One region of the Paenibacillus sp. FSL L8-0638 genome, then DNA from elsewhere that is predicted to be linked to it. Evidence: a T-box and tRNA genes for the amino acid it is inferred to sense, from the RefSeq annotation. Region 1 holds a T-box; the other regions hold tRNA genes.
What was found. A T-box is a leader RNA that pairs with one kind of tRNA and senses whether it is charged. The one in region 1 lies ahead of leuS (leucine--tRNA ligase), so its partner is inferred to be a tRNA-Leu.
Positions count from the first base shown of each region.

Region 2: it has a tRNA-Leu gene. The T-box ahead of leuS (leucine--tRNA ligase) is inferred to sense a tRNA for this amino acid. The anticodon was not compared.
Region 3: it has a tRNA-Leu gene. The T-box ahead of leuS (leucine--tRNA ligase) is inferred to sense a tRNA for this amino acid. The anticodon was not compared.
Region 4: it has a tRNA-Leu gene. The T-box ahead of leuS (leucine--tRNA ligase) is inferred to sense a tRNA for this amino acid. The anticodon was not compared.

Region 1 is NZ_CP151960.1:3,902,118-3,907,080, reverse strand. Features, by position in the region: gene MKY35_RS17385 (S1-like domain-containing RNA-binding protein) at 1-197, shown strand, start outside; gene MKY35_RS17380 (class I SAM-dependent methyltransferase) at 201-974, shown strand; gene MKY35_RS17375 (tautomerase family protein) at 1,047-1,436, opposite strand; T-box leader at 1,621-1,878, shown strand; gene leuS (leucine--tRNA ligase) at 1,940-4,378, shown strand; gene comER (late competence protein ComER) at 4,359-4,963, opposite strand, start outside.
Region 2 is NZ_CP151960.1:1,441,932-1,446,894, forward strand. Features, by position in the region: gene MKY35_RS06500 (MarR family transcriptional regulator) at 1-231, shown strand, start outside; gene MKY35_RS06505 (helix-turn-helix transcriptional regulator) at 416-790, shown strand; gene MKY35_RS06510 (helix-turn-helix transcriptional regulator) at 884-1,267, shown strand; gene MKY35_RS06515 (XRE family transcriptional regulator) at 1,391-1,612, opposite strand; tRNA gene MKY35_RS06520 (tRNA-Leu) at 1,955-2,037, shown strand; gene MKY35_RS06525 (glutathione peroxidase) at 2,182-2,667, opposite strand; cyclic di-AMP (ydaO/yuaA leader) riboswitch at 3,133-3,305, shown strand; gene MKY35_RS06530 (hypothetical protein) at 3,421-3,816, shown strand; gene kdpA (potassium-transporting ATPase subunit KdpA) at 4,228-4,963, shown strand, end outside.
Region 3 is NZ_CP151960.1:1,870,696-1,875,658, forward strand. Features, by position in the region: gene MKY35_RS08490 (hypothetical protein) at 1-138, opposite strand, end outside; gene MKY35_RS08495 (hypothetical protein) at 451-966, shown strand; gene MKY35_RS08500 (GNAT family N-acetyltransferase) at 1,037-1,555, shown strand; gene MKY35_RS08505 (N-acetyltransferase) at 1,570-2,010, opposite strand; tRNA gene MKY35_RS08510 (tRNA-Leu) at 2,387-2,471, shown strand; gene MKY35_RS08515 (NAD(P)H-dependent oxidoreductase) at 2,564-3,094, opposite strand; gene MKY35_RS08520 (helix-turn-helix domain-containing protein) at 3,287-3,643, shown strand; gene fabV (enoyl-ACP reductase FabV) at 3,813-4,963, shown strand, end outside.
Region 4 is NZ_CP151960.1:1,946,316-1,951,278, reverse strand. Features, by position in the region: gene MKY35_RS08935 (N-acetylmuramoyl-L-alanine amidase) at 1-633, shown strand, start outside; gene MKY35_RS08930 (divergent polysaccharide deacetylase family protein) at 608-1,543, opposite strand; gene msrA (peptide-methionine (S)-S-oxide reductase MsrA) at 1,668-2,180, opposite strand; tRNA gene MKY35_RS08920 (tRNA-Leu) at 2,358-2,442, opposite strand; gene MKY35_RS08915 (hypothetical protein) at 2,665-3,201, shown strand; gene MKY35_RS08910 (carboxymuconolactone decarboxylase family protein) at 3,343-3,672, opposite strand; gene MKY35_RS08905 (hypothetical protein) at 3,790-4,011, opposite strand; gene MKY35_RS08900 (hypothetical protein) at 4,152-4,496, opposite strand; gene MKY35_RS08895 (xanthine phosphoribosyltransferase) at 4,598-4,963, opposite strand, start outside.

The DNA of each region.
Region 1 (4,963 bases):
AAGAGCGTCCGGGCGGCGGCATGCCTTACTCCGATGCAACACCACCCGATATTATCAAGCAACGGTTTGGTATTAGTAAATCCGCCTTCAAGCGTGCGATGGGCAAGCTGATGAAGGAAGGAATGGTTACACAAAAGGAAAACTGGACCTACCTGGTGGAGAAAATGCCGAAACCGAAGGACGGGAATGGGGAATGAAAAATGGCTTCTTACCGGAAGTTTGCCTATGTGTATGATGAGCTGATGCAGGACATGCCGTACCCGGACTGGTTGCGCTTTGCACGGCAGGCTTGGGATCAGTACGGGATGCCGCATACGGTGGCCGAGCTGGGCTGCGGAACGGGTTCAATTACGATTCCCCTGGTTAACTCTGGGTTCGAAGTGGCTGGAATCGACTTATCCTCTGACATGCTGGCAGTAGCCCGTCGCAAAATGGAAACTACTCCACAGGGACAGCGATTGTTTCGTGAGGGAAGCGTTCGCTGGATACAGCAGGATATGAGAGAATGGATTTTACCCGAGCCTGTGGATTCTGTAATTTCTTTTTGCGATTGTCTGAATTACTTGTTGGAGGAAGAAGATATCATTTCTACTTTTCGCAGAACGCATGCTGGTCTGAAGCCTGGCGGAACCTTTTTGTTCGATGTGCATCATCCCCAGACGTTTTTACGTTATGATGAAGAGCAGCCTTTCGTACTGGACGAACGCTCTATCTCATATATCTGGACATGTGCGTTGGACACTCCCCGTTGTGAAATTGAGCATCATCTTAGTATCTTTGCGAAAGCAGAACATGAAGGACGCGATCTATACCAGCGTTTCGAGGAAATACATGTACAACGTGCCTATGACCCAGACTGGATGAAGGCAGAATTGTCCAAAGCGGGTTTTCGCGATGTGAAGGTATATGCGGATTTTGAATGGGTAGAAGCAGAAGATGACGCGGCGAGACTGTTTTATGTTGCTGTAAAATAGCAAAGATTCATTGAACGAATATGGGAAAAAAAAGACGCTTTTCATGATGACATGAAGGGCGTCTTTTTGCACTTATATATTCACTTTATAGTTCAACTGAAGCTCATCACCCGGTACACCCCGAATGCCCCAGTTCTGTTTGGGTGTTTCAAATATAGTAATCTCAAGATCCTGTGGAGAAATACCCAAAAGATCGTTAATTCTTTGGAATAACAGGCTAATGAGTTGCTTCTTAGCTTCTATCGTTCTGCCTTCAAAGATACTGATTTCAATAATGGTGTACGCCCCAGAGCGACCATCGGCATATATAAAATCTTCCTGATCCATAGGAAAAAAACGATGAAACCTCTTGTCAGGAGGATATTTGAGCGCATCCATCACAGCAGAATGAATCACCTCTGAAAGTTGCTTTTTGATTGGATTTAGAGTCTCTTTTATTCCGTAAATTTTAATCTGTGCCATTTCTCAGCTCACCTTTCTTATCTCAACTCATCTCAATTTGAAGCGATTTAACTCGGAATTATTATAAAACATTCGTATGCATGTGTCATGAACAATTAGTATGGAGAGGGTTCTTAACACCAAAGGTAGTCCTTATTTGACTTTTTTCGCGGTTTTCAATATAATAGTGCCATTATTAACGGTTAAACAATCGCTGATGAGGAATAGTAGCTTTGTCTGGACATGTAGAGAGCCGGCGGGTGGTGCAAGCCGGTTGACAGCACAAAGTGAACTCGCCTCGGAGATATGCGTCCAACGCAGGAACGCCCTATACTGGTGCTTGTATCCTGTTATTAACCCGCATCGGATCACCTCCGTTATCAGGTGCAAAGGGAGTAGAACGCGAAGAACGCTTTCTGCTAACTAGGGTGGTACCACGGGAATATAACCTCTCGTCCCTAGCGCTGACACGCTACGGGATGCAGAGGTTTTTTTGTTGCATACCGTTTGAGGAGGAAAAGACAATGACAGACACACAGCCGAAGCACGGCTATCAACCGCAAAGTATTGAACCAAAATGGCAGAAATATTGGGATGAGAACAAGACGTTCCGCACCGGGGAAGAACCGGGCAAACCGAAGTTTTATGCTTTGGATATGTTTCCGTACCCATCTGGAGCCGGTCTGCATGTAGGCCACCCAGAGGGCTACACAGCTACGGATATTGTTTCACGTTATAAAAGAATGCGCGGCTACAACGTACTGCATCCGATGGGTTGGGACGCCTTCGGTCTGCCTGCGGAGCAGCATGCGCTGGATACAGGGGAGCATCCACGCGAAATTACGGTGAAAAACGTAAATAACTTCCGCCGTCAAATCAAATCGCTCGGCTTCTCCTACGACTGGGATCGTGAAATCAGCACGACGGATCCTGATTATTACAAATGGACACAATGGATCTTCATCCAGCTGTACAAGCGCGGCCTTGCATATGTAGCTGAAGTACCTGTGAACTGGTGCCCAGCGCTGGGAACGGTGCTGGCGAATGAAGAAGTTATTGACGGTAAGAGTGAGCGTGGCGGTCATCCGGTCGTCCGTAAACCAATGCGTCAATGGATGCTGAAAATTACGGAATACGCGGATCGTCTGCTGGATGATCTGGAGGAACTGGATTGGTCTGAGAGTATTAAGGATATGCAACGGAACTGGATCGGTAAGTCTACCGGGGCAGAGGTTCGTTTTCCAATTGAAGGCTATGACGAGCAACTCACAGTATTTACAACTCGCCCAGATACACTGTTCGGCGCAAGCTACTGTGTGCTGGCACCAGAGCAGGAATTGGTGGATATTATCACTACGCCTGAGCAAAAGGATGCTGTACAACAGTACCGTGAACAAGCTGCTCGTAAAAGCGATCTGGAGCGTACGGATCTGGCCAAGGATAAAACAGGCGTATTCACAGGAGCTTATGCAGTGAACCCAGTGAACGGCGAAAAGCTGCCGATCTGGATTGCTGACTATGTACTGGCAGGCTACGGAACTGGAGCGATTATGGCTGTACCTGCTCACGATACGCGTGACTGGGAATTTGCCAAGCAATTCGGATTGAATATCATTGAGGTTGTCCAAGGTGGAGATGTGGCTAATGAGCCATATACTGAGGATGGACCGCACGTGAATTCAGGCCCGCTGAATGGACTTACCAACGAGGAAGCGATTCCGAAGATGATTGAATGGCTGGAAGCCGAGGGCAAAGGACACGGCAAAGTCACTTACCGCCTGCGTGACTGGCTGTTCAGCCGTCAACGCTATTGGGGCGAGCCGATTCCGGTAATTCATCTGGAGGATGGAACGATCAAAACGGTTCCTGAGGACCAACTTCCGCTCGTACTGCCGGAGATGGACAATATTAAGCCTTCAGGTACAGGTGAATCCCCGCTGGCGAACGCAACAGATTGGGTGGAAACCATTGATCCTGAGACAGGTATGAAAGCACGTCGCGAGACGAATACAATGCCGCAATGGGCAGGAAGTTGCTGGTATTACCTGCGCTTTATTGATCCGAAAAATGACAAAGAGCTTGTATCCAAAGAGAAACAACGTGAATGGATGCCTGTTGATTTGTATATTGGCGGAGCTGAACATGCGGTTCTTCACTTGCTGTATGCCCGTTTCTGGCATAAGGTATTGTATGATATCGGCGTAGTGGAAACGAAAGAGCCTTTTTATAAGCTGGTCAACCAGGGTATGATTTTGGGCAACAACAATGAAAAAATGAGTAAATCACGCGGTAATGTCATTAATCCTGATGATATTGTCAATACGTTTGGCGCCGATACGCTGCGTATTTATGAGATGTTTATGGGGCCGCTGGAAGCGACCAAGCCATGGAATGAGAATGGGGTAGAGGGAGCACATCGTTTTCTGTCCCGCGTATGGCGCCTGTTTGTTTCCGAGGATGGTAGCCTGAACGATAAAATTACAAATGACGGCGGTAGCGATGAGTTCAATCGTACTTGGCATAAAACGCTGAAAAAAGTAACCGAAGATCTGGATGCACTGCGCTTCAATACAGCGATCAGCCAGCTGATGATCTTCACCAACGATGCATATAAAGCAGACCTTCTGCCGCGTGCAGCAATGGAAAACTTCGTGCAGATGCTGTCGCCGCTTGCACCCCATCTGGCCGAGGAATTGTGGCAGCTGCTGGGGCACAATGATAGCATTACCTACGCGGCTTGGCCTGCTTATGATGAAGCATGGACGGTGGACGCCGAAGTGGAAATTGTTGTGCAAGTGAATGGTAAAATTGTGCAGCGTGCAACGATTGCCAAGGATCTTGATGCTAAAGCGATGGAAGCATTCGCTGTGGCGTTGGACAATGTTCAGCAGGCACTGGCCGGCAAAACGATCCGCAAGGTAATTGCTGTTCCAGGTAAGCTGGTTAATATTGTTGCCGGTTAATTGGCTTTAAGCCGAAGGAGACATCTATCTTTTGCATGTCCTCTTCATATTTGTTGTGCGTTACCTGTATCAGCTCGGGAAAGACACTATGCAGGCTGATGTCCAACAGTGCGAGAGCTTCGGCGGTAATACCTCCGGGAACCGCTACTCTGGCCTGTAACTCGGCTGGTGTCATCCCGCCTTCCGTGAGCAGCTTTCCAGTGCCGATGATCATTTCACCGGCCAGAGCGCATAGCTCCGTGCGGTCCATACCTGTAGCTTGAACTGCGGCTTGAATCCACTGGTCCATAAAAAAGGCCAAGAAAGCAGGACCACAACTCGAAAAATCCGACGTGATCCGAGTATAAGATTCTTTAACCCGAATCGGCCTGCTGATGTGGGACATAAGCTCTTCCAGAAGGAAGCGGTCCTCCTCTGTAATCCGGCTTCCATGGATGCATAGTGAGGCTCCGCTGCCTACTTGGTGGGTGATACTGGGGATAATTTTGGACACTTTAGCTTTCAGTGCATGCTCTAAAATACGAATCTGCACCGGGCTTGTGATAGATACGACGATTTGCTCTTCTGTAATGACGTTGCGTATTT
Region 2 (4,963 bases), 2.5 Mb from region 1:
CTGGTGGAGCATGGGTTGGCTGACCGCCAGTCGTGTGATTCGGATCGCAGAGTCGTGAATGTAGCGATTACACAGGAAGGCGATGCTTTTTGTGAACAGGTATTTCATACCTTCTCCAATAAAATTCAAGAAAGACTGGTGTATCTGCCAGAAGAAGATTTATTGCATCTGAGTGAAACTTTGAATGAATTGAAGCATATTTTACTTAAAATCGACAACTCTGCTACGTGATTGGCGTAAGTGAACCAGCTTAAAACCGCCCTTTCTTCGGAAAACAGGCGGTTTTTGTTGCGTGTTGTGGTATAATGGGAACCAACATACATAATTCGGTAATTTTAGCATACGTGATCTTTGAAATGGGAACAGAGAACATGATATCGTTATTTGAGAGCCTGCTAGGGAGGAAGGAACTTCTATGCAATCTATTTACCATCGCATCGAGGAACTCATCAAGGAACGGGGAATGACGAAAAAGGCGTTCTGCCAGCAGTTAGGCATTAGTACAGGGAACTTCGGGGATTGGAAAAGAGGAAAAACGACGCCAGGCACGAATAAACTCATTGAAATCGCTTCTTTTTTTGATGCCAGTCTGGATTGGATTATGCTGGGTCGAGATGTACAGGGTGAGGTGCTAAAGGAGTCGCAAGACCCTTATTTTTTTGACGCTTCAGGGCAACTGAATTGCCAGGGGGAACCGCTTAATGAGGCGGAAAGAAATTTTATACTTGAGTATATTGAATTTACCCGCTTTCGTAAAGAGAAAAACCAGCGCAATTCTACTATGGGGTAATGGTTGCTTAGGATTTGATGGGGATTACTAATGAGTAAGGCTGAAAAATGAAAATTATTTCAGAAAAAGTTACTGTTTCGGAGGGGAAACATTTTGGGAGATCAAACTATTTATCAGCGCATTGAAGCTTTGATTAAAGATCGGGGAATGACCAAGAAGGCATTTTGTGAAAAACTTAAAATCAGTTCAGGGAATCTCGGTGATTGGAGAAGGGGTAAAACAACGCCGGGTACCACCCATTTAATTCAGATTTCGGACTTTTTTAATGTATCGCTCGATTGGTTAATGAAAGGGATTAAGCCAGGAGAAGGCGTACTTCAGGAGCAGAAGGCTGCTTATTTTTTTGGAGTGATGGGGCCACTGAATTGCCAGGCAGAAGATCTTGAGACGGAAGAACAAAATTTTATTTTAGAATATGTTGAATTTGCGAAATATCGTAAGCAAAAAATTGAGAAGGATAAAACAAAGCCGGAATGATTTTTTGGCTAAAGATCGTCTGGGTGAAAACCCGTAAACGAACTGGAGGGGTTCGCTTTACGGGTTTATTTGGTTTCTTGGTGATATGGAATGACCTGTATGTAACTGGAATGCTTGTTGGATTTAGAGTGGCGATGCCTCCTTATAATCGTTATCGTCGATGTTCAGAATTGCAGCAACTTGTTTTCTGTACCTTTGTGCTTTGCGGGTGCCGTGAATCAGATTGGACAAGCGTGAAGGCGGAATATTGTGTGTCTCACAAAATGTTTTCTGATCCAGTCGAAGTTCGACAAGCTGTTGTTTGATGGCCCACCCGAAGGAGGTGACAGGCATTTTGTTGTTCAAAAGAAATCGCCCCTTACGGATTCTTACGGAATAATTGGTGTGTTATAATAATCATCAGTAAACATGTTAGAATTAACCATCTGAAACTATGATACACTTTTATACGTGTTTTTACAATCGTAAATACGTTATTTCGTCAAATTAATTACTTAGTTAAGTGCTAGGTGGTTCTGATAATCCGTAAGGGGGCAACATTAATGCATAGTTCAGCAAGCGGTTATCTTTATGCAGGACGGTATTATTATCGCTCATATATGTAAGTTAAAATAATTATTATATTTTTGTTTACAAATAGTTGATGAGAGAGTATAATAAATCTGTTGCCTCAATACATTATAATTTGCGGTCGTGGTGGAATGGCAGACACGCTATCTTGAGGGGGTAGTGGGCGTACGCCCGTGGAGGTTCGAGTCCTCTCGACCGCATTATATGCAAGACCCAGTTAAAAAGCATCCTGACACGATTTACGTGAAGGGATGCTTTTTTTGTTAAGCATTTCTCGTTATATTCTTTAGTCACGGAAGCCACGGTTGCAACAGGTCGTTTATTAACTGTGATAATGAAGAATGTCAGTTTTGCTGCAAAAGCTTCTCTATATCTCCCGCCAGCTTATCTGGAGTGGTTTGCGGTGCATAGCGCTTAAATACGTTACCTTCTCTTGTAATTAAGAATTTAGTAAAATTCCATTTGATCGCTTTGGACCCTAATACCCCCGGAGCTGTTTGGGTCAGGTAGCGAAATAAGGGGTGTGCTTGATCGCCATTGACATCTGTCTTGGCGAACATCGGAAAGGTGACACCATAATTGATCTGGCAAAACTCGGAAATCTCCTCACTGGAACCTGGCTCTTGTTTGGCAAACTGGTTACTGGGAAATCCCAAAATTTCGAGCCCCTGTTCATGATACTGGTCATATAGCTCTTGTAGCGCTTTGTATTGGGGGGTTAATCCACATTTGCTGGCAGTGTTAACGATAAGCAGAACGTTCCCTTCAAATGTGGATAACGGAATTTGTTTCCCTTGCAGGGTTTGCGCATCATATTCATAAACGGTCATAGCATCTCTCCTCATTCAATATTCAGCAATTAAATTTTAGACAATTTAAAGAAGGGTTGCAAGCCTGGAAAAGCTGCATAAAGCCTTCAGGCGCTGTAAAATCGTATTTTGCTCAAAACAGTAAATCGCACCGCAAATGGAGCGAATTAAGGTGTTTCTTCTTATAAAAGCGGGTTCAATCGGTGTTTAGCTGGTACATATAGCGTATTTTCTTCTCTTTTTACAAAAAAGGCCAATAACGCTTTACCCTACGCCAATATTGACATGCTTGTCATTTTCAAAAAGGGATGAAAAACAGAGATTAAAGGAGCTGTGAGAAGCATAGTTGCATTGTAAGCGTTATTATTAATCTTCTATGCTCTAAAGCCCGATTTATAACCCTGCAGTTGAGCTTTACAGTCTTCCATGCGCGGGTGTATGATTCAAGACGTAATTTCAAATTAATTTGAATGAAGCAACAACGAAATGTCTATAGCGCTGAATTTTGCAGTTGCAAAAGCGGGGGAACCAATCGAGACTGTACGGCTTCGGAAGCCGTGTGTCTCATGGGGTGAATTTTCCGGTCAAGTGCCAGAAATAGGGCGACTCTCACGTCCGAATCCGACAGCTAACCTCGTAAGCGTACAGGGAGAGGCAACAAACCGCCGTGTGCAGCCATGGTTTATTTTATCATGGATATGTCAGAAGCCGGAGGAAAGCCTTTTTCCTTCGGCTTCTTTTTGTTGTCTTTTTATACCGGGAGAGGAGCTACTGATGGAAGGTCGGTTAATTATTGTCACTGCACCGAATGAAGCGGGCAGAAGTTTTGTGAAATTGCTTATTTTCAAAAAATTGGCGTTTGCAGTTCTCACGAATAGCGCCCAGGAGGAACGACAGCTCAAAAAAATGGGTGTGGAGCACATTGTCCGCATCAATACCATGCAAGCGGGAAAATGGAATTTTCCAAAAAAAGAAATTGGTAGTGTGTATTTGTTCGAGAACAGCTTGAATCTGACTTGCCGTTTCCTGCAAATATGTCGACCACTAACATCGGAATCGATCTATGTTATTACACACGGCTGTAATCCACAAGGAATTTATCGGGGATTGGGAGCGGACCATGTGATCTACACATTGAACGGAGAGGTGGGTTTTCTGCTGAACGGATAAGCACTTATGACATAGTTGTTTTATGATTTTATGATGGAATAAGAATGGCGATCTGAGGATCGATACGGAGGGTATAAACATGATGGATATATACATGCTGCTCGTCATGGCTGTGAGTTATGGAGTGATACTGCTGTTTGTACGCTGGTGTGATGCGCAGACCTCTAAAGGAGGACGAAGAGGATGATCGTTATACTCGGGCTTACGGCTATTGTGTTTATGTATTTAATCTACGCACTCCTGAACCCTGAAAAGTTCTAGTCACTTGTAGGGATAGAGCGGGCGGGAACAACAGATCTGAACATTAAAGCATCATTGGTAGCAGGTTTTCGCAAACGTGTGCACTTCATAGATGGTCTGAATCGGGTCTGTTGTTCCAAACGCAGGAGCATTTTGAAGGAGGAATAGAGGATGGAGCTGCTTCAAATTGGAATTGTGATCGTTATATTGCTGCTCTTGGTTAAGCCAATGGGTACATATATGTATCATGTATTCTCGAATGAACCGAATCGGACGGATCGGATTTTTGGCAGAACAGAAAAGCTGATTTATAAGGTAGTAGGCTTGAAGAAAGTAGAGAGCATGCGTTGGACTACGTATGTTATGAGTTTCATTGCTACGAACGCCGTGCTTGTGGCAATCAGCTACTTGCTGTTGCGTTTACAGGGAATGCTTCCCGGTAATCCGACTGGAAACAGTAATATGGAAGCATCACTAGCTTTTAATACGGTAATCAGCTTTATGACGAATACGAATCTCCAACATTATAGCGGAGAAAGCGGGCTTACGTATCTGACACAGATGGCGTTCGTCACGATGATGATGTTCACTTCGGCTGCTTCCGGTTTTTCGGTTGCTGCGGCTTTTATGAGAGGATTGACGCGGCGCGGTGAAGGGATGGGCAATTTCTTTCAAGATTTTATTAAAGCCATTATAAGGATTTTCCTGCCGCTGGCCTTTGTGCTTACGCTGGTGCTGGTGGGATTGAAGGTACCACAGACGCTACAGCCTACGGCGGATCTTACGACGCTGAGCGGAACACAACAGCAAATTTCTATGGGACCCATTGCTTCTCTGGAGTCCATCAAGCATTTGGGAACAAACGGGGGCGGTTATGCGGGAGCTAACTCTGCGCATCCTTTTGAAA
Region 3 (4,963 bases), 2.0 Mb from region 1:
TTCATTACCTGTAAGTGAAGAGGCAAGAGTTGATTCCTTGGCGGCTGGTACGGAATTTGCTTCTTCCGCTAATGCGACACCAGCAGAAGTACTTAGCATAAGTGCAAAACCTAATGAAGCCAACAACATTTTTTTCATGAATAAGAGTCCTCTCTTTTTTTGGGATTTATATTCAATTATATGAATATATTAGTAATTATTTCTGAGTTAATTGTATATCAATCACCAGCAAATTGGAATAATAAAAAGGAATATTTATCAATAAAATAAATATAATAGAATATTTTGTTACAGAATTGCATTTTGCATGTTCACAAGTTTGTCCCAGGAGTTCCGTTTAAAGGTCACATTTCTTGGAGGAAAATATATATGGTATACTCATTGGATTAGGAACAAATTTGGACATGATTTGGGAAATAAATTGTAGCGATAGGCAGAGGTGAATTACACATGTTCGACCCAACCGTTTTTGATAATTTAAAAGTAGCCATGGAAAATGCAGTTTATGATCTGGATAATTTGGATTCACGTATTGACATTACTCAGCGGATCGACAGATTGGAAATGTCCGTGATGTCACGTGAATTTGCTGTCCAATTCAGTCTGAGAGAACAGCCGGGTGTGACGGCAGAGCTTCGACTAAAGATGGATTTAAACAACCTGGCTGCAGAAATTCTGGAAATAGAAGATCAAACTCCGGGGTGTAGCTTGTTGTTGTATTTTCATATGAAGATTCGAGAGATTGACACACAATGCAGCCAAATTGAAAGTATACTGACTGAAATTTGGAAGCCCGATCTTCGCCCAGTACAGATGTTAAGTCAGATTTACGGAGAGAAGACATCTACATACCAAAACAGGATTGAACTCCGATTTTCCAGACAAATTAACGAAGATCAGATGGAAGACATTCCAGAGCTGTTGGAACACATATTGCTGACGCTTATGGAATTAAACAAGGTCTAAAGGGTTAGGGCCGTAATGTAAATAACATTAGTAGACCAACAAGTTAACGTTAGAGGAGTTGAAAGTATAAATGAATGAACTTGAATTCTCTCAAGTATATGCGATTATGGAGGCTTCTTTTCCTGAAACGGAATGCAGGACATTCGAGTCACAGAGGGCTCTTCTTCATCATCCGTGTTATCGTTTACTTACCAAAAAAGACGAACAAGGGCAAACAATAGCTTTTTTGGCGGGCTGGGAGTTTACAGATTTTCGGTTTGTAGAGCATATTGCCGTAGATTCGGCTATACGGGGTGGCGGGTTAGGTAAAGAGCTTATGAGCAAGTTTATTTTACAGTCCGGTAAACCGGTAGTGCTGGAAGTTGAGCCACCAGTGGATGAATGGACTCAGAGAAGAATTGGTTTTTATGAACGTTTGGGGTTTCATCTGAACCATTTTGACTATGTACAGCCCCCTTTAAGAAAAGGACAGGCTGATCTGCGGCTTCAAATTATGAGCTATCCAGGTGCGTTGGCTGAACAGGATTTTGCTCCGTGTAAAGAGATTTTATATACCGAGGTCTATGGGTTAAATAAGAAGACTATATAGCTAAAGGTACTTCATTATCGTTCATGTTTTGTCCATACCATTACAAATTCTTTCTCGTCAGTTTCGGCATCCACAGATTCTGCTTGAACGGTAAATCCATTTTTAGTATAAAAGTTAAATGCTTTCGTGTTTGACTGATACACCTTTAATTGAATTTCGTCATGCTGCTTCTTCACCCAATCTAATAGTAGCTTGCCATAGCCCTTTCTTTGAGAATCAACACGTATAAACAGAGCCGCCAAGTATCCATCCAACATGGAAACGAAGCCGCCAATGCTATGATCATCTTGTATGATAACGTAGTTTTGAGCGAGAGGAAGGTACCTGTTTTCCATCTCGGTAACTTGGGATGTCCAATACTGCGGAGCAATAAAATGATGGGCTTCTATGGAAGCATCTAGCCAGATGGCTGCCAACTTGTTGAGCTCTTCCACATTTGCGGGTCTAATCGACATCGTGTCACCTCTTCACAGTACAGTATGTAATCTTATAGATGATGTTGAAATAAAAAAGACCGTCCGAGGACGGTCTTTTTACCCGTGGCGCTTAATTAAAGCTTTGATCCGTATCCCGCGCCTCCGTTAACTCTGTAAATTAGAGAATAACGGACCGGGTAAGGGATACGTTCAACATGTGATTATTGATGTTGACGCACCTCCTTTCCTGATGAACCCATTTTACCATATCTGGTTTGTGATATCCAGTGATTTTCTTATATTTACGGGAATGATTCATAGAAAATATAAGATAAAAATAGCTTGATTTTATGTTCTATGGAAGATATAATCTAAATTACCGTGATTGAAAAACATCGGTGTGAATACATAATATGCGGTCGTGGCGGAATTGGCAGACGCGCACGGTTCAGGTCCGTGTGGGCTAACCCCCCGTGGAGGTTCGAGTCCTCTCGACCGCATCATGCCTAACATTTACAGGTTCTTGGATTGGCTGGATGCCACCAAGAGCCTGTTTTTATATGGTTAAGATGCGTGTACTATTATAACTATTTTATTTATACTGAAATATATATTTGATATAATCCTTTGCACTCTGATTAATGTCTTCGTCGCTTGCTTGAAACGAGGCTCCAAAGACAGCGAAATAGGGTAATGTTATGGCGCCAACATGTACTGCGCTTGCTTTAAAAGGTGCTATAACTTCATCAACAGTGAAAGAAACGGAACCAGTAGGTAAGTAATTTTCTTTTTTATCGCCGATGGACATGGCTATCCCTAGCTTCTTTCCTTTTAACTTATCACCTTGTGAACCATAAGCCCATCCGTGAGTAAAAACATCATCAAACCACTTTTTTAATAAAGGTGGGTAACTATACCAATATAAAGGGAATTGAAATATGATATTACTATGTGTTTCAAGTAACTTTTGCTCTCTCAAAACATCAATGCTCCAGTTTGGATACTCTTTATAAATCTCATGAATTGTAATTTTATTGGTATACTGAAGTAATTCTTGTTTCCATCTTTGATTTACTCTGGAATCTTCAATATTCGGATGTGCTAAAATCACGAGAGTCTTCATCATAAATCACCTTTCTTACGTAACATATTTGCCTTTGTAGATGCTCTATTATTATTCTGTATGCTTTAAAAAAAGTAAATACACACAATAAAGTAAGATAGTTACTTGAAAGTGTGCATTGGACTTAGAGTGATGATATGCAATTATAGATTAGATAAACTTTGTTATTTTTAGCGTTGAAAAGGTGGTACTATGAAACAATATAATTTAGGCATAGAAGCAACACTTGAGATCATCGGAGGTAAATGGAAATCATTAATCATATGTTTATTAATGTCTGGTAAAAAAAGGACGAGTGAATTACAGCGTAGTATTCCGGGCATTTCTCAAAAGGTTCTTATACAGCAACTTCGTGAACTTGAAAAGGATGGTATCATAGGTAGACATGTGTATAATCAAATGCCTCCAAAAGTGGAGTATTATATAACGGAATATGGAATTACAGCAAATGAAATTATTGACTTAATGTGTTCTTGGGGAAGAGCTAATATCAAAATAAGACAACAGCAAGGAGAAGATGTGATGTTGTTAGAATATGATTCAAAATGAATAGTGGAGTAAAAAAGCGTTATAGACTACGATGTTTGCGGCGGTTTTCTTCGGCTGCCTTCAAGTGCTATGTTATATGTTGAGCCGCAAGCTGATTTGCTATATAGTAATGACTGGACAACCATTCCATCCATATTAAATGAATGCCAAAGTAGGGGGACCATTTACAATGATTATTAAACCGAAAATTCGTGGTTTCATATGTACGACTGCACATCCTGCAGGATGTGCGGCTCATGTTAATCGTCAGATCAACTACATCAAAGACAGTACATCAATACAAGGAGCTAAAAAGGTACTTGTGATCGGAGCATCTACTGGATATGGGCTGGCTTCTCGTATTGCTGCGAGCTTTGGGCTGGGAGCGGATACCGTAGGGGTATCCTATGAACGTCCCGCATCAGAGGGGCGCACGGCTTCAGCAGGCTGGTATAATACAGTAGCCTTTGAAAGAGCGGCCAGAGCAGCTGGCTACATAGCAGAAAGCATTAATGGAGATGCTTTTTCTCATGAAATTAAGCAGGAGACATTGAAGCTGGTAAAGGAAAAGCTGGGCAAGGTAGACCTGATTGTGTATAGTGTCGCTTCACCGCGACGGACACATCCCGATACGGGTGAAACTTTTAATTCCGTTCTCAAGCCTATCGGACAGTCTTTTTCTAATAAAACAGTGAATACGAATACAGGTGTCGTATCAGAAATTACGCTGGAACCGGCTACGCAGGAGGAAATTGAGAACACCATCACGGTAATGGGTGGCGAAGATTGGTCCTTGTGGCTAAAAGCGTTGGAAGAAGCTGATCTGCTGGCTGAAGGGGTAACCACACTGGCTTACTCGTATATTGGTCCCGAAATTACGGAGGCTATCTATCGTAAAGGAACCATTGGCCAAGCTAAAAATGATTTGGAAGCTACAGCACATACTCTAACAAAGCAACTGGAACGTTATCATGGAAAAGCCTACGTTTCTGTGAATAAAGCTTTGGTTACACAATCCAGTTCGGCTATTCCAGTCGTACCATTGTATATTTCTTTGCTGTTTAAGGTCATGAAGGAAAAGGGACTGCACGAGGGATGTATTGAGCAGGCACAACGTCTGTTCGAGACGCTATACAGTGGGTCCACGGTGGAAACGGATGAAGAAGGGCGCATCCGTCTGGATAACTGGGAAATGAGAGACGATGTGCAGCAGGCTGTCAAAGCAGCTTGGTCTGAAATCACTACAGAAAATGTATCTGAATTGGGCGATCTCGAACAATACCGTCTGGATTTCCTCCAATTATTTGGATTCGGGTTTGATGAAATTGATTATGAATTAGA
Region 4 (4,963 bases), 2.0 Mb from region 1:
AACAAGTATACAGATGTTCCGCCCAACGTACATTCGTCCTATCACGCTTTTGCTAAGCCCGTTGTCCTGATTGATGTAGGCCATGGCGGTGTGGATGGTGGAGCAAGTCACAAAGGAATTTTGGAAAAAGACATCAATCTCGCCATTGCTCAAAAGCTGTACTTGATTTTACGATCCCAGGGATATCCTGCTGTTCTGAATCGGGACAAGGATTACGCACTGAGTGACGACAACCGTTGGCTACAGTCCAAATCCCGGCATCTTAAAGACCTCGCCCAACGTAAAAGCCTAACAGAACAACTGCCCACCGCTTTGGTTGTAAGCCTGCATGTCAATTGGACCAAACGTGCCGAAAAACGGGGACCCATTGTGCTGTATCAGGATGAAGGCAGCAGCTATCTGTTAGCTGAACGGATTCAGCATTCATTAAACCGCTTATTTTGCATGAATAGAAAAACAGTGTACGGAAAACCCTTTTATCTTTTGAATAAAATCCAGCACCCTGCTGTCATTGTGGAAACCGGATTTATAAGTAACGAACAGGACAGAGCTATGCTTTCTGAGGATCGTGGTCAAAAAAGCATTGCAGGAGCTATTGCCGAAGGCATTATTGCGCATCTGACGGCCTGGTAGTGTTGGTGGCTGGGTCTCCCGTCCATCCCCATACAGCTCGCACCAAATCGCTAATACCCACAAATTTGGCCTGCTCCTTTAGCTTGGGAACCGACGAATGAAGAGCGGAGGATGTGTATATGCCCGACACGCCGACATGCCCAATCGTTACGCAGGTGTTGTGCTCATCCAGCCATTCAAACACTTTTGTAAGTTGCCGATTCACATGGGAGAGGGTATGGACATCATCCAGAAAAACATCATTGCGTACCGGTGGCATTCCCTTTTTAGCGGCAAGCTCAGGCACCACTGACCAATAGTTAGTACGGCTATCGACAAAAAATAGTCCATGCTCCTTACAAACATCAAGAACTATGGACATAATGCGCTTATCTGAAGTAATTTTGGAACCCATGTGGTTGTTCATCCCTATCGCATAAGGAACATCCTTAATGGCTGCTGTCACCTTAGCGCGTACTTCATCATCCGTCATATTAGCCTTAATTGCTCCGGGTCCAAGCCATTCGGGCTTTCCCTGTTTTGGCTCCATTGGAAGATGAACGATGACGTCATGACCACGCTTATGCGCTTCCATAGCGTCCTGCTTGGTAGTAGGCAGGAAAGGCATCACAGCAACGGTAATCTTAACGGGTAAATTTAAAATTCGCTCAGTCCCTTTCATATTGTTTCCCAGATCGTCAATAATGACAGCAACCATCCTTTGCGACTCGTCCTGTTTGTCTATTGCTTCTGCAACACCAGTACTACAGACCATGAATAACATGCATACCGAAATACAGAGTACTACGGTTCTTCGCATTTTGGAGCTTGAATGGAATACAGGTACATAAGCTGGCTCTTTCCGACCGCGAGATTCCTTTAAAGCCTTTTTTATTATATTTCTCATGTGCAGCTTCCGTCGTGTACTCATTGCGGGTCAGCCTCCTTCTCTGTCCCTTCATTGTGTGAGTAACCTCGTCTAAATATGTATAAGGCAGACCATGGAATACTCCTTAATCTGCCTTATCGTGCGTAAAAACGTATGTTAAAGCCGCTTACCAGTTCTTATCAATAAATTCATCACGGCCCGATTGAGCCCGATCTTCCTTATAGTGCTTCACGTTTTTCTTGTGGTAATCCTGATGATAAACCTCTGCTGGATAAAAAATCGAAGCCGGAAGGATCTCCGTTGCAATTGGCTTATCAAAGCGTCCACTTTGTGCCAACTGCTCCTTGGACTGTTGCGCAAGCTCACGTTGCTGCTCTGTATGATAAAAAATTGCGGGTTTATACTGTGTGCCCCGGTCCTGAAATTGACCTTCCCCGTCGGTAGGGTCTGTTTGTGGCCAATATAATTCGAGCAGCTTTTCATAAGGAAACAGCTCAGGCTCAAACGTAATCTGCACCACCTCGTAGTGACCTGTAGTTCCTGTTTTAACCTGCTCATAGGTGGGATTGGGAATCGTTCCTCCAGTGTATCCTGACACAATGCCATGAATGCCCGGCTGCTCTTCAAACGGAGTCACCATACACCAGAAGCACCCACCTGCAAAAGTTGCTTTCTCCATCTTACATCCAACCTTTCAATAACTTCATCATAAAATTTTCTATCATATCTGGAAATCCATAGTTTGCGTGAAGACAAGAAACGTGTTCAGCTTAAACTATGAGCAAATCCCCAGAAATATAAGAAAAAGGTCTCTAAAACTGCTACGAGAGCAATTCTATAGACCTTTTCTAATGGATGCGGTCGAGAGGACTCGAACCTCCACGGGGGGTTAGCCCACACGGACCTGAACCGTGCGCGTCTGCCAATTCCGCCACGACCGCATATAAATTATCGTTTATCCTCGAAAGATCAATCTTTCTTAGCGACAAGATAGATCATACCATGCACATATCAAGATGTCAAACCTTTTATATTCGTTAATTTCCTCTTGATAAAAAAGGAATAATAAACTAAAATAAGAACATAAGTTCTCAGGAATAAACGTTCCTTTTCTTCAATTGTTTATGAATTATCATCACATTTTCCTAAGGCGGTGAATGGTAATGACCTCTTTGGATACTACTCAGCATGAATGGTCTCTTGTGAAAAGTTATCTGCTCCTTACCTTTATTCAAAAAGTATTTGAGCGGGACAGCCTAATTCTTGAAGAAAGCGGTATGCTGAAAACCCCTGATCTTTATGTCGAAATGGTTAACGCAGGTGTAGATCGTACCGGAATCCTACTGTCTGAAGTAAAACATGAATTTAATAAATATCACATTCATGTTCTGGACATACAACAAAACCCCTCCGGCGTTCACGCCACCTATATAAGTAAAGGCAATAAAGAGCAGTTCAGTATGGCAATGCCAGCATTCCGCAAAGAAATGTATGAGCGGATGCGAGCATATCTGGGGCTCTCAACCTCTATGCCCCATACAGCTGCCCTTCCTTTACTAGAGAAACATCGCGCCGAATTACCAAACAATTCAACTTCCAACCCCCTACGCATCGTTGATCGAAGTTTGGTTACATCCTCTTTGGCCTATAAGCGTAAAACGTCTCGCCCCGCTGCTGTTGCCGCAAGCAGAAGAGCATAATCCCCGCACAATAAACACGCAAAAAAAAAAGCTTCCGCAGACACCAACTGTGCTCGGAAGCTCCTTTCCATATCCATCATATATCCAGATCGATCTATAACCGCTAAGATGAAGCATAAGCATATCTATTAATGATTCGCTTTATTGCAACGCCTTCTGTACACGCGTAACCCCTTGACTTAGAGCATGTCCTCCACCTACCGCTGCGGCTACAGCAATGGTCTCCATAATTTCCTGATCACTAGCTCCTTTGGACCGCGCCTCGTCTACGTGATAAAACGTGCATACTTCATTGTTGGCAAATAAGCCAATGCCTAGTGCAATCAGTTGCTTGGTTTTCTCATCTAAGCTGCCGGCTTGAAAGCACTCTCCGGTAAAGCGATGATATGCATGAACTACCTCGGGCAACTGATCTTCCAAATGGCTGATTTGATCCTTATATGCATGTACTTTTTCGTCCATAACCGTCATTGACACAGCACGTCCTCTCTGTTGGATTTTCCTTCATTACTGTGTCCGATTTAGAGTTTCTGTATGCCTAATGAATCACCCAGTTATTTTTATCCAACACCCATTTGGAACCCATTCCTAATCCAGATCTATCGAATTGTGACGTGGCTCGCTGAACGGCTGATATGTATAGCTGCGATCCAATTTGACCACACGTCGATTCTGGCGGCGAATAAGCACCTGTTCATCATCCCATGCCAGTACAATGCCAACAACATCGTTGGTCTCCAATCCATCGCGTACGACACGCACCTTTTCACCGGAGAGTCGATAAGCATCCAATTCTTCGTCCATAATCATCCTTGTCCCCTCCTTATACACTTTTTTAATAACACAGCGACCATGATTCTATGCATGAAAAAGTTTAAAAAGAGACCTAAATGAATCATTTAGGTCTCTTCTCACTTACTACTTATATGGATTGCCAACAGAGCGACAAATTATCCCGACTGATTTACACTGTGATCATGTTCTTTTGTATCGTTCTTCTCGTACCAGAAGTCCAGCACTTGTGCAGACAACACTCGCTGATCTACATACTCCACTTGGTGAGCAGTAAATTCTTCTTTCCAAGAGAAGGACAATTCTTCGCATAGGTTAACCAACGTCAACAACTCAGACCAGGCCACATAGCGTTTATACCAAAAAAACTGAGGATGTTCAATCATATAGGGATACAAATCGTCAAATTCCGTATGCTTACAATCCAAGGCACGCTCAAAGTGTACTTTAGCCGCTGCCAGTTTTTCCAGAAAAAACTGTTCGGTTAATTGTTCTTTCCCCATGTTGCTGCCTCCTCTCCAAAACCTTAACTATATTATAAGCGAAATTGAAGCTCATGCAAAGGTTATTATTAGAAATAAGGAACAGGAGTTTTGAATTGTTACTATTCAGCAAACTCAATCTTACCGTCCGCTAACGACGAAATTTTGACCAATGACTCTACACGAATACCCTGCTCACGGATGGTTCTCGCTCCGGCCTGAAAGCTTTTTTCCACCGCGACACCGAATCCAACCAACTCAGCTCCGGAGCGTTGAATGATTTTAACCATGCCTCGCGCCGCATCACCATTAGCGATAATATCATCAATGAAAAGAACACGATCATCTTCGTGAATAAATTGACGAGACAGCATAATATCCGTAACAATACCTTTAGTAAACGAAGGTACGCGTTCACACAGCGCGTCTGGATCAGCTAGTAGGGTCTTTTTACGACGAGCGAATACCAACGGGACACCCAATTCCAA